2 regions of the Photobacterium sp. GJ3 genome follow, and region 1 is predicted to be linked to the other one. Evidence: riboswitches for the same ligand, from Rfam matches in the RefSeq annotation. Region 1 holds a riboswitch; the other holds the start of a gene.
What was found. Region 1 has a riboswitch for thiamine pyrophosphate ahead of thiD (bifunctional hydroxymethylpyrimidine kinase/phosphomethylpyrimidine kinase). Riboswitches for the same ligand answer to the same signal wherever they lie in the genome.
Positions count from the first base shown of each region.

Region 2: another riboswitch for thiamine pyrophosphate. It lies ahead of thiB (thiamine ABC transporter substrate binding subunit); the one in region 1 lies ahead of thiD (bifunctional hydroxymethylpyrimidine kinase/phosphomethylpyrimidine kinase).

Region 1 is NZ_CP073579.1:585,971-590,264, reverse strand. It holds gene KDD30_RS19520 (family 20 glycosylhydrolase) at 1-1,165, shown strand, start outside; gene KDD30_RS19515 (VOC family protein) at 1,228-1,584, opposite strand; TPP riboswitch at 1,767-1,864, shown strand; gene thiD (bifunctional hydroxymethylpyrimidine kinase/phosphomethylpyrimidine kinase) at 1,963-2,844, shown strand; gene KDD30_RS19505 (ABC transporter ATP-binding protein) at 2,862-3,632, shown strand; gene KDD30_RS19500 (ABC transporter permease) at 3,625-4,294, shown strand, end outside.
Region 2 is NZ_CP073578.1:239,209-243,502, reverse strand. It holds gene leuD (3-isopropylmalate dehydratase small subunit) at 1-593, shown strand, start outside; gene KDD30_RS01200 (DUF547 domain-containing protein) at 718-1,518, shown strand; TPP riboswitch at 1,612-1,733, shown strand; gene thiB (thiamine ABC transporter substrate binding subunit) at 1,872-2,828, shown strand; gene thiP (thiamine/thiamine pyrophosphate ABC transporter permease ThiP) at 2,845-4,294, shown strand, end outside.

The DNA of each region.
Region 1 (4,294 bases):
TCTTGAAAAAGCGAACCAATATCTGCTGACTGATTTTGATGACACCACGCAATATCTGTCTGTTCAGATGTTTACCGACAATGCGATCAACGTCTGCATGGATTCAACCTACAACTTTGTGGATGCCGTGGTAAAAGGCCTGGTCGACCTGCATCAGGGGATTCAGCCTCTCAAAACCTTCCATTTCGGTGGTGACGAAATTGCCGGTGCCTGGGTGAACTCTCCGGTTTGTCAGGCATTTATTGCCAATAACACCGATGGTGTGAACAGTGTCTCGGATCTGAGCCGTTATTTCGTGGAGCGAATTTCCGTTATCACCGCGAACTATGGCTTGGATATGGCGGGCTGGGAAGACGGTCTGATGCATGATGGTCAGGTCTATCCTCGTTCTGAAATGGCCAACACCACGCTGTGGGGGAACGCATGGCAAAACATCTGGGAATGGGGTGTTGCGGATCGCGCTTATAATCTGGCCAACAACGATTATAAAGTCGTCTATAACCATGCAACTCACCTGTACTTCGACCACCCGTACGAGCCCGATCCAAACGAGCGCGGCTACTACTGGGCACCGCGGTTCACCGATACCCGGAAAACCTTTGGCTATATGCCGGATGATGTCTTTGCCAATGCAGATTTCACCCGCGCCGGTGCACCGATTACAAAAGAAGACGTTGTGGCTTCCGCTGGTGTGAAAAAACTGCTGAAGCCTGAAAATGTACTCGGTCTTCAGGGCTCTCTGTGGGCAGAAACGGTGCGTACGGAAGATCAGTTTGAAGGCATGACCTTCCCGCGTGTACTGGGTCTGGCTGAGCGTGCCTGGCATACAGCGAGTTGGGAAGCCAACGACAATGCTGGTATTCCGGCCGATGAAGCCGCACGGAACAGCGACTACAATCACTTCGCCAACCTGCTGGGCCAGAAAGTTCTGCCGAAACTGGAACAGGCCGGTATTGCTTTCAACCTGCCAGTGCCCGGTGGTGTGATTGAAAATGGCGTGCTCAAAGCAAATACCACATTCCCTGGACTGACCATTGAGTTCTCGGCCGATCAAGGCGCAAGCTGGCAAACCTTTGATGCCCTGAACCCACCCGCAGCTTCGGCCGGTGTTCAGATCAGAACGGTTTCCGGCCAGCGGACCAGCCGTGTTGCAACTGTAAATTAATCTGGCAATCCATGAATCAAAGAGCTCCGTGCAGGAGCTCTTTTCTTTTCATGAAGTATCATTTATCGGGGTTCTGCCCACACTGCAAATTCATTCCCGCTGGGCTCGGTGAAATGGAAGCGCCGTCCGCCGGGAAAATCAAAAATGGGCCGGATAATCTGACCTCCAGCTGCAATGACTTGCTGCTCAGTCGCCTCCAGATCATCACTGAACAACACAATGAGTGCCGCCCCTTGCGAGGCGTCCGATTTCATAGGCGCAGCATAAAATCCGCCATCCAGCCCCTGATCAGAAAAAGCGGTATATTCGTCACCGTAGTCTGTAAACGACCAACCAAAAACCGACTGAAAAAAATCTTTTGTTTTCTGAATATCGCGGGCAGGAAACTCTACATAGTTAATTTTATGATGAATATTCACAAGCTTGCTCCGGTTCAATGAGGTTACCGATATCATAGGCTGAAATCGCCAGGAATAAATCACTCAGACAAATTTCGCGTAATTCTTTTGCTTTCACAGAAAAAACAAGGTTAGAATGACCGCGCGATAACAAGCTTGAGAGATTATTCTTCAGCGTCACAACCGTTATCAAAGAATCAAAGTAACGTTAGTCGGGGAGCCGGAAGGCTGAGACCACATCGTGGGACCCGTTGAACCTGATCCAGTTAGCACTGGCGGAGGGAACTAGCAGATAGCCTGCCACCGAAACTGCCAATAACATGGCCCTTTCGATTCGGCCCACTGGCGACTGTACGTCTTCCCTGCCCATCAAACTGGTATTGATGCAAAGGGAAGCAGATGAACAAGCCAGCACAAACCCAACACGCTTCAAACCGCAACACAACGCCTATCGTTCTGACGATCGCCGGATCCGACAGTGGTGGCGGCGCTGGTATTCAGGCCGATATCAAAGCGATTTCCGCGACGGGTGGATATGCATGCTCTGTCATCACAGCCCTGACCGCCCAAAATACTCTGGGCGTTACCGACATCTTTCCTGTCTCTCCTGATTTTGTTGAAGCGCAATTAGATGCCGTTTTCAGTGATCTGAATGTCAAAGCAGTCAAAATTGGGATGCTTAGTGACGCTGGCGTCATTGAGGCTGTGGCCCGAAAACTACGCCAATATCGGCCTGAGCATATCGTCCTTGATCCAGTGATGGTGGCCACCAGCGGTGACCTGCTGCTGGAAACCAAAGCCATCACAACGCTGAAAGCTGAACTTCTGCCTTTAGCAACCCTCATCACCCCCAATTTACCGGAGGCGATTGCGCTCACCCGGTCAGACAATCATGCGGCGCCAGTTCCCTCTGTTGACTCGAGTGACAAAGAAACAATCATCGCACAATTACAATCACTCGATACTGAAGCCGTGCTACTCAAGGGCGGTCACTGGGAAACCGAAAGCCAGAGTACGGATTACCTACTCACCAAAGGTGACATTGTCACCTTCAGTACCCAACGCATTCAGACAAAAAACACCCATGGCACTGGCTGCACATTATCTGCAGCGATTGCCTCCTATCTTGCTCAGGGATACACACGCACTGGCGCCGTCGCAGAAGCGAAAAACTACCTGACTTTAGCGCTGAAATTTGCCGATCAGTTAAAGATTGGTCAGGGTCATGGCCCGGTCCATCATTTTCATGCATTTCAGACGCAGTCCGGGGATCTTGCATGAGCACGCAGGCAAGCCAAATGAACCGTGTAATACAGGGACCTGGCGTGCATTTGTCGGATATCTATCTTCATTTCCCGAGTGCTTCAACCCCCTTATTCGAACATTTGTCTTTGACACTGTTTCCCGGCCAGTGGCATTGCATTCTTGGTCAGAGTGGTTGCGGAAAAACGACTTTACTGAGGCTTCTGGCCAATCTGTTGCCAGAAGATGTTCAGTACCGCGGACAGGTCACAACGTTTGACGGTCACCCGGTCAGCCCGCAGATCGCTTACATGGCACAGCAAGATCTACTGCTGCCCTGGCTGAATGTGATGGATAACGTCTGTTTCAGCTATCGACTCCGGCAACGAAAAGTGAATTCCCAAACTCAGACACGTGCCATGCACTTGCTGGCGCAGGTTGGATTGGCAGATTATGCTCAAGCCAGTCCATCCGAGCTCTCCGGTGGAATGCGCCAACGCGTCGCTTTAGTCCGCACACTGATGCAGGAAAAACCCATTGTCATCATGGATGAGCCTTTTTCTGCGCTGGATGCCGTCACGCGCTACAAACTTCAGGATCTGGCCGCAGAACTGCTGCAGGACCGGACCGTGCTCCTGATTACGCATGACCCGCAAGAAGCACTCCGGCTGGGTCATCATCTGTTTTTGATGCAAGGGAAACCAGCCCGTCTTACCGCCTTCGGGGCACCTGAGGGAGAAATCCCCAGACCCATCAACGCAGCCATGGCAGATGCACAACACCAATTGATGACGACGCTGGCCATGATGGGAAATGAAGATGACTAAATTGATCACGCAAGCTCCCATCGAGCAACCCCGTCCATTTGTCAAAACCACTGGCGGGCTGTTGCAGCATCCGGCGTTCCGGGTTGTCATCACGCTGCTGATGCTCGGATTAGCTTGGCAGGCGGTTGTGATGGTGTTTCAACTGCCTGGATTTATCCTGCCCGAGCCTCTGGCAGTCTTCAATAAACTGATTCAACAGCACGATGTCCTGTTCCGGCATGCTTGGGTGACGGCCACGGAGATTTTTCTGGGGTTGCTCACCGGGCTCACTTTCGGCCTGTTTTGTGCCCTGCTGATGTTGCTGTTTACGCCGGTACGGCGCTGGTTGCTGCCCGTATTAATTGCCAGCCAGGCCATTCCTGTTTTTGCGCTGGCACCCATTCTGATGCTCTGGCTGGGCTACGGCATTGCATCCAAAGTGGTTATGGCTGCCATCATCATCTTTTTCCCGGTCACCACTTGCTGTTTTGACGGATTACGCCATACCCCGCAGGGGTATCTGGACTTAGCCAAAACCATGAATGCCACCCGCTGGCAAATCCTCTGGCATATCCGATTACCTGCAGCCCTGCCCGCACTGGCATCTGGGATTCGCGTCGCGGTTGTTGTTGCACCCATCGGCGCCGTGGTTGGCGAATGGGTGGGTGCCAGTGAAGGGTTGG
Region 2 (4,294 bases), on a different replicon from region 1:
TCAAACAACATACCGGACTGGTGGTGCCGCTGGATGCCGCAAACGTCGACACCGACGCCATCATACCTAAGCAGTTTTTACAGAAAGTAAACCGGATTGGGTTTGGCAAACATTTGTTCCATGACTGGCGTTTTCTGGACGATGCCGGTGAGCAGCCAAATCCGGAATTTGTCCTGAACTACCCGCGCTATCAGGGGGCAAGCATTTTGCTGGCCCGTGAAAACTTCGGCTGCGGGTCGTCTCGTGAGCACGCCCCATGGTCGCTGGCGGATTACGGGATCAAAGTCATGATCGCGCCGAGCTTTGCCGACATTTTCTACGGCAACTCGATCAACAACCAGATGGTCCCGGTTCGCCTGACCGAAGCTGAAGTCGACGAACTGTTCCAATATGTCGAAGCCAGCGAAGGCGCGGAGATCACGGTCGATCTGGAAACCATGACGGTCACCGCCAATGGCAAATCGTATTCGTTTGAAATCGACGCGTTCCGCCGCCACTGCCTGCTGAACGGTCTGGACAACATCGGGCTCACGTTGCAGCACGAAGATAAAATCGCAGATTATGAAAGCAGGATCCCGGCATTTCTGGCCTGATCGCCCGTCTTTCTGATTGACGCTGACACCCTGCTCCGGCAGGGTGTTTTTTTACCCCAGATTTCAGAAAGAATCCGTGCGCATCACGGTCTGTTGGGTATCGCTCACTGACAAAGGTGTTCCCATGATTCTTCGCCGGCAATCTGTTCTCACATTCCTCTTGTTGGGTTTTCTCAGCCTGAGTTTCCCGGCTTTCGCCGCCCCCAAGGCTGATCTCTGGCCGTTCTGGCAAGCCAGTCAAACCCAGAGCACAAAAACAGTTGATCATGGCGCATGGCAACACCTGCTGGATCATTATCTGGTTGTGGCACCGCAACAAACCCGTTTCCGTTATGCCGCCGTGACGACAGCCGATAAAGTTGTGCTGAACGGTTATCTGAACACCCTGACGGCGGAAGATCCGCGCCAGCTGAACCGAAATGAGCAGTTTGCTTACTGGGTGAACCTCTACAACGCACTGACGGTGAAGGTGATTCTGGACAACTATCCGATCAGCTCAATCACCAAACTGGGCGGTTTCCTCAGCTTCGGTCCCTGGGATGAAAAGCTGATCACCATTGATGGACAGCAGTTGTCGCTGAACGATATCGAGCACAGAATTCTGCGGCCAATCTGGCAGGACAAACGCATTCATTATGTGGTGAACTGTGCCAGCCTGGGTTGTCCGGATCTGCTGCCGAAAGCAATGAACGCCAGCAATCTCAACGCGCAGCTCGAAGCCGCTGCCACACGCTTCATCAACAGCCGCAAAGGCGTTCAGGAATCCGGTGGAAAAGTCCGATTATCCTCGATTTATGACTGGTATCAGTCTGACTTCGGTGCGCTGCCAGACTTACAACAGCACCTGAACATGTATCGTGAACAACCCGTCACTCTGAACAAACCCGTATATGACTACGACTGGCGGCTCAACGAAGCCCGCTGATCCCGCAAGATACTGTGTCTGACCTTGGGTCAAACCTTTGGCCAGACGCAGCATTGTGGCTGGCAAAGGTGCGCAGCCCCGTTTACAATGAGAGCCGTTCTCATGGGGAGTCATCCGACTGAGATCGTGTTATTCGCCCATCACGGGAGAATACACGGGACCCATCGAACCTGAACCAGGTCATGCTGGCGTAGGAATTGAGAAACGGAAAGCACCTGATTGCAATTTGCCGTGTCTTTCCGGGACAAACCGCCCACTCACTCGACGCCGCGCCTTCTTGAAGAAATTGGAATTCCCTGCCCGTCAGGACTCAGGAGCGCTTTGTGAAACACCTCATTACCGCTTTACCTTTCATGGTTGCAGCAACTTCAGCGGCCGCCGCACAACCCACCTTAACCGTGTATACCTACAGTTCGTTTACTGCCGACTGGGGACCAGGTCCGGCCATTGAAAAAGCGTTCGAAAAAGAATGTGGCTGCGACCTGAAGTTTGTTGCGCTGGATGATGGCGTCTCTATCCTCAACCGGGTTCGCCTGGAAGGTAAAGGGACCAAAGCAGATGTTCTGCTGGGCCTGGACAACAACCTGATGACCGAGGCTAAGAAAACAGGCCTGCTGGCCACCAGCACTATAGATACTTCAGCCGTGACCATTCCGGGTGGCTGGAAAGACGATACCTTTGTTCCTTTTGATTACGGTTATTTCGCCTTCATCTACGACAGCGAAAAACTGAAAAATCCCCCCAGCAGCCTGAAAGAGCTGGTGACACGCGAAGATCTGAACCTGATTTATCAGGATCCGCGCACCTCTACGCCGGGTCAGGGTCTGATGCTGTGGGTGAAATCCGTTTATGGCGATCAGGCAACCCAAGCCTGGCAACAACTGGCGAAGAAAACCGTCACCGTCACCAAAGGCTGGTCTGAGGCCTATAACATGTTCCTCAATGGTGAAACGGATCTGGTGCTCTCGTATACCACTTCACCGGCGTATCATCTGATTGCCGAGAATGAAGACAAGTATAAAGCTGCCAATTTCAGCGAAGGACACTATATGCAGGTTGAAGTCGCAGCCAAGCTGAAAAACACCCAAAACAACGCGCTGGCCGATCAGTTCCTGAACTTTATTCTGACGCCTGGATTCCAGTCTGAGATCCCAACAGGCAACTGGATGTATCCGGTGACGAATCAGGCCCTGCCGGAAGGCTTCAGCACGCTGACGCGTCCGGCCAAATCGCTGGAGTTCAGCGCAGATGAAGTCGCCAAAGAGCGCAGAACCTGGGTCCGCGAATGGCAAACCGCACTGACTCAGTAATCGTATAGGTTTTCTCTTGTTACTTTCCCGTTCCAGCCTGCCCGGCGTGATGAGTGCCGGGCTGATTTTGATTCTGGTCGGCGGGGCGCTCAGCGCCCTGCTCGGACAAGCCACGGCATTACACCCGCTGGCCCTCTGGCAGGACCCCTATCTGCGCCATGTCACTGCATTCAGCTTCAAACAAGCGCTGCTCTCGACCCTGCTGAGTGTCATCCCTGCAATCCCTGTCGCTTACGCCCTGTCGCGGCGGCGGTTTCCGGGCCGATCTCTGCTATTGCGACTGTTCGCGATGACCGTGGTGCTGCCAGTGCTCGTAGCTGTATTTGGCTTGCTGGCGATTTACGGCAACAGCGGCCTGCTGGCACAAGGGCTGGCCGGGCTGGAGATGAAACTCCCGTTCAGTATTTATGGTCTGAACGGGATTTTGCTGGCGCATGTCTTTTTGAATCTGCCGCTGGCCTGCCGGTTACTCCTGCAAAGTCTGGAAGGCATTCCGGCGGAGCAGCATCAGCTTGCTGCGCATCTGGGAATGAAAGGCTGGCCGCTGTTCCGGCTGGTTGCCTGGCCCCGGTTGCGTCAGCAATTGCCGCAGGTGGCAGGGCTGGTCTTTATGCTGTGCTTCACCAGTTTCGCGGTCATTATGTCGCTGGGTGGCGGTCCGAAAGCAACCACGATTGAACTGGCCATTTATCAGGCGTTGCGCTACGACTTCGATCTGGCTGCCGGGGCTATGCTAGCGCTGTGGCAAATGCTGCTCTGCTGCGCGCTGGTTCTCTTCAGCCAGCGCTTTGCCCGACCGCTGGCAACCCTGAGTGGCCGGGTTCAGCAAGGCCATCCGAATTATCTCGACAGCCGGGCGGCCCGCATTTGGGATACCCTGTGGATTGGTCTGGTGCTGCTGCTGGTGCTGCCACCGATGCTGGCCGTACTGGGGGCTGGTCTGAACAGCCAGCTCCCGCAACTGCTGACAACCCCCGCGCTGTGGCAGGCTGTGACTCACTCGTTGCAGATCGCGGCGCTGGCGTGTGTGCTGGCACTGGTCAGCGGCATTGCGATTCTCTGTGCCAGCCGCTTCTGGCGCTTGCAGCGCTACCGCTGGTCTGCCGACGGACTGGAACTGATCGGCACCATTATTCTGGTGACGCCGGGACTGGTGATCAGTACCGGGCTGTTTCTGCTGCTGCGCGAATTCACCGATGTCTTCGCCTCGGCTTTCTGGGTGGTGGTCGCCGTCAATGCGCTGATGGCGCTGCCCTATGTGATCAAAACCCTCAGCCAGCCGATGCTGCATCTGGCCCAGCAGTACAATCCGCTGTGTCAGAGTCTGGGCATGCGCGGGCTGTCCCGGTTATATCTGGTCGAGTGGCGGGCACTGCGCAAGCCGATTGCGCAGGCAATGGCGATCAGCTTTGTGTTATCACTGGGTGATCTCGGCGCCATTGCTCTTTTTGGCAGTCAGGACTTTC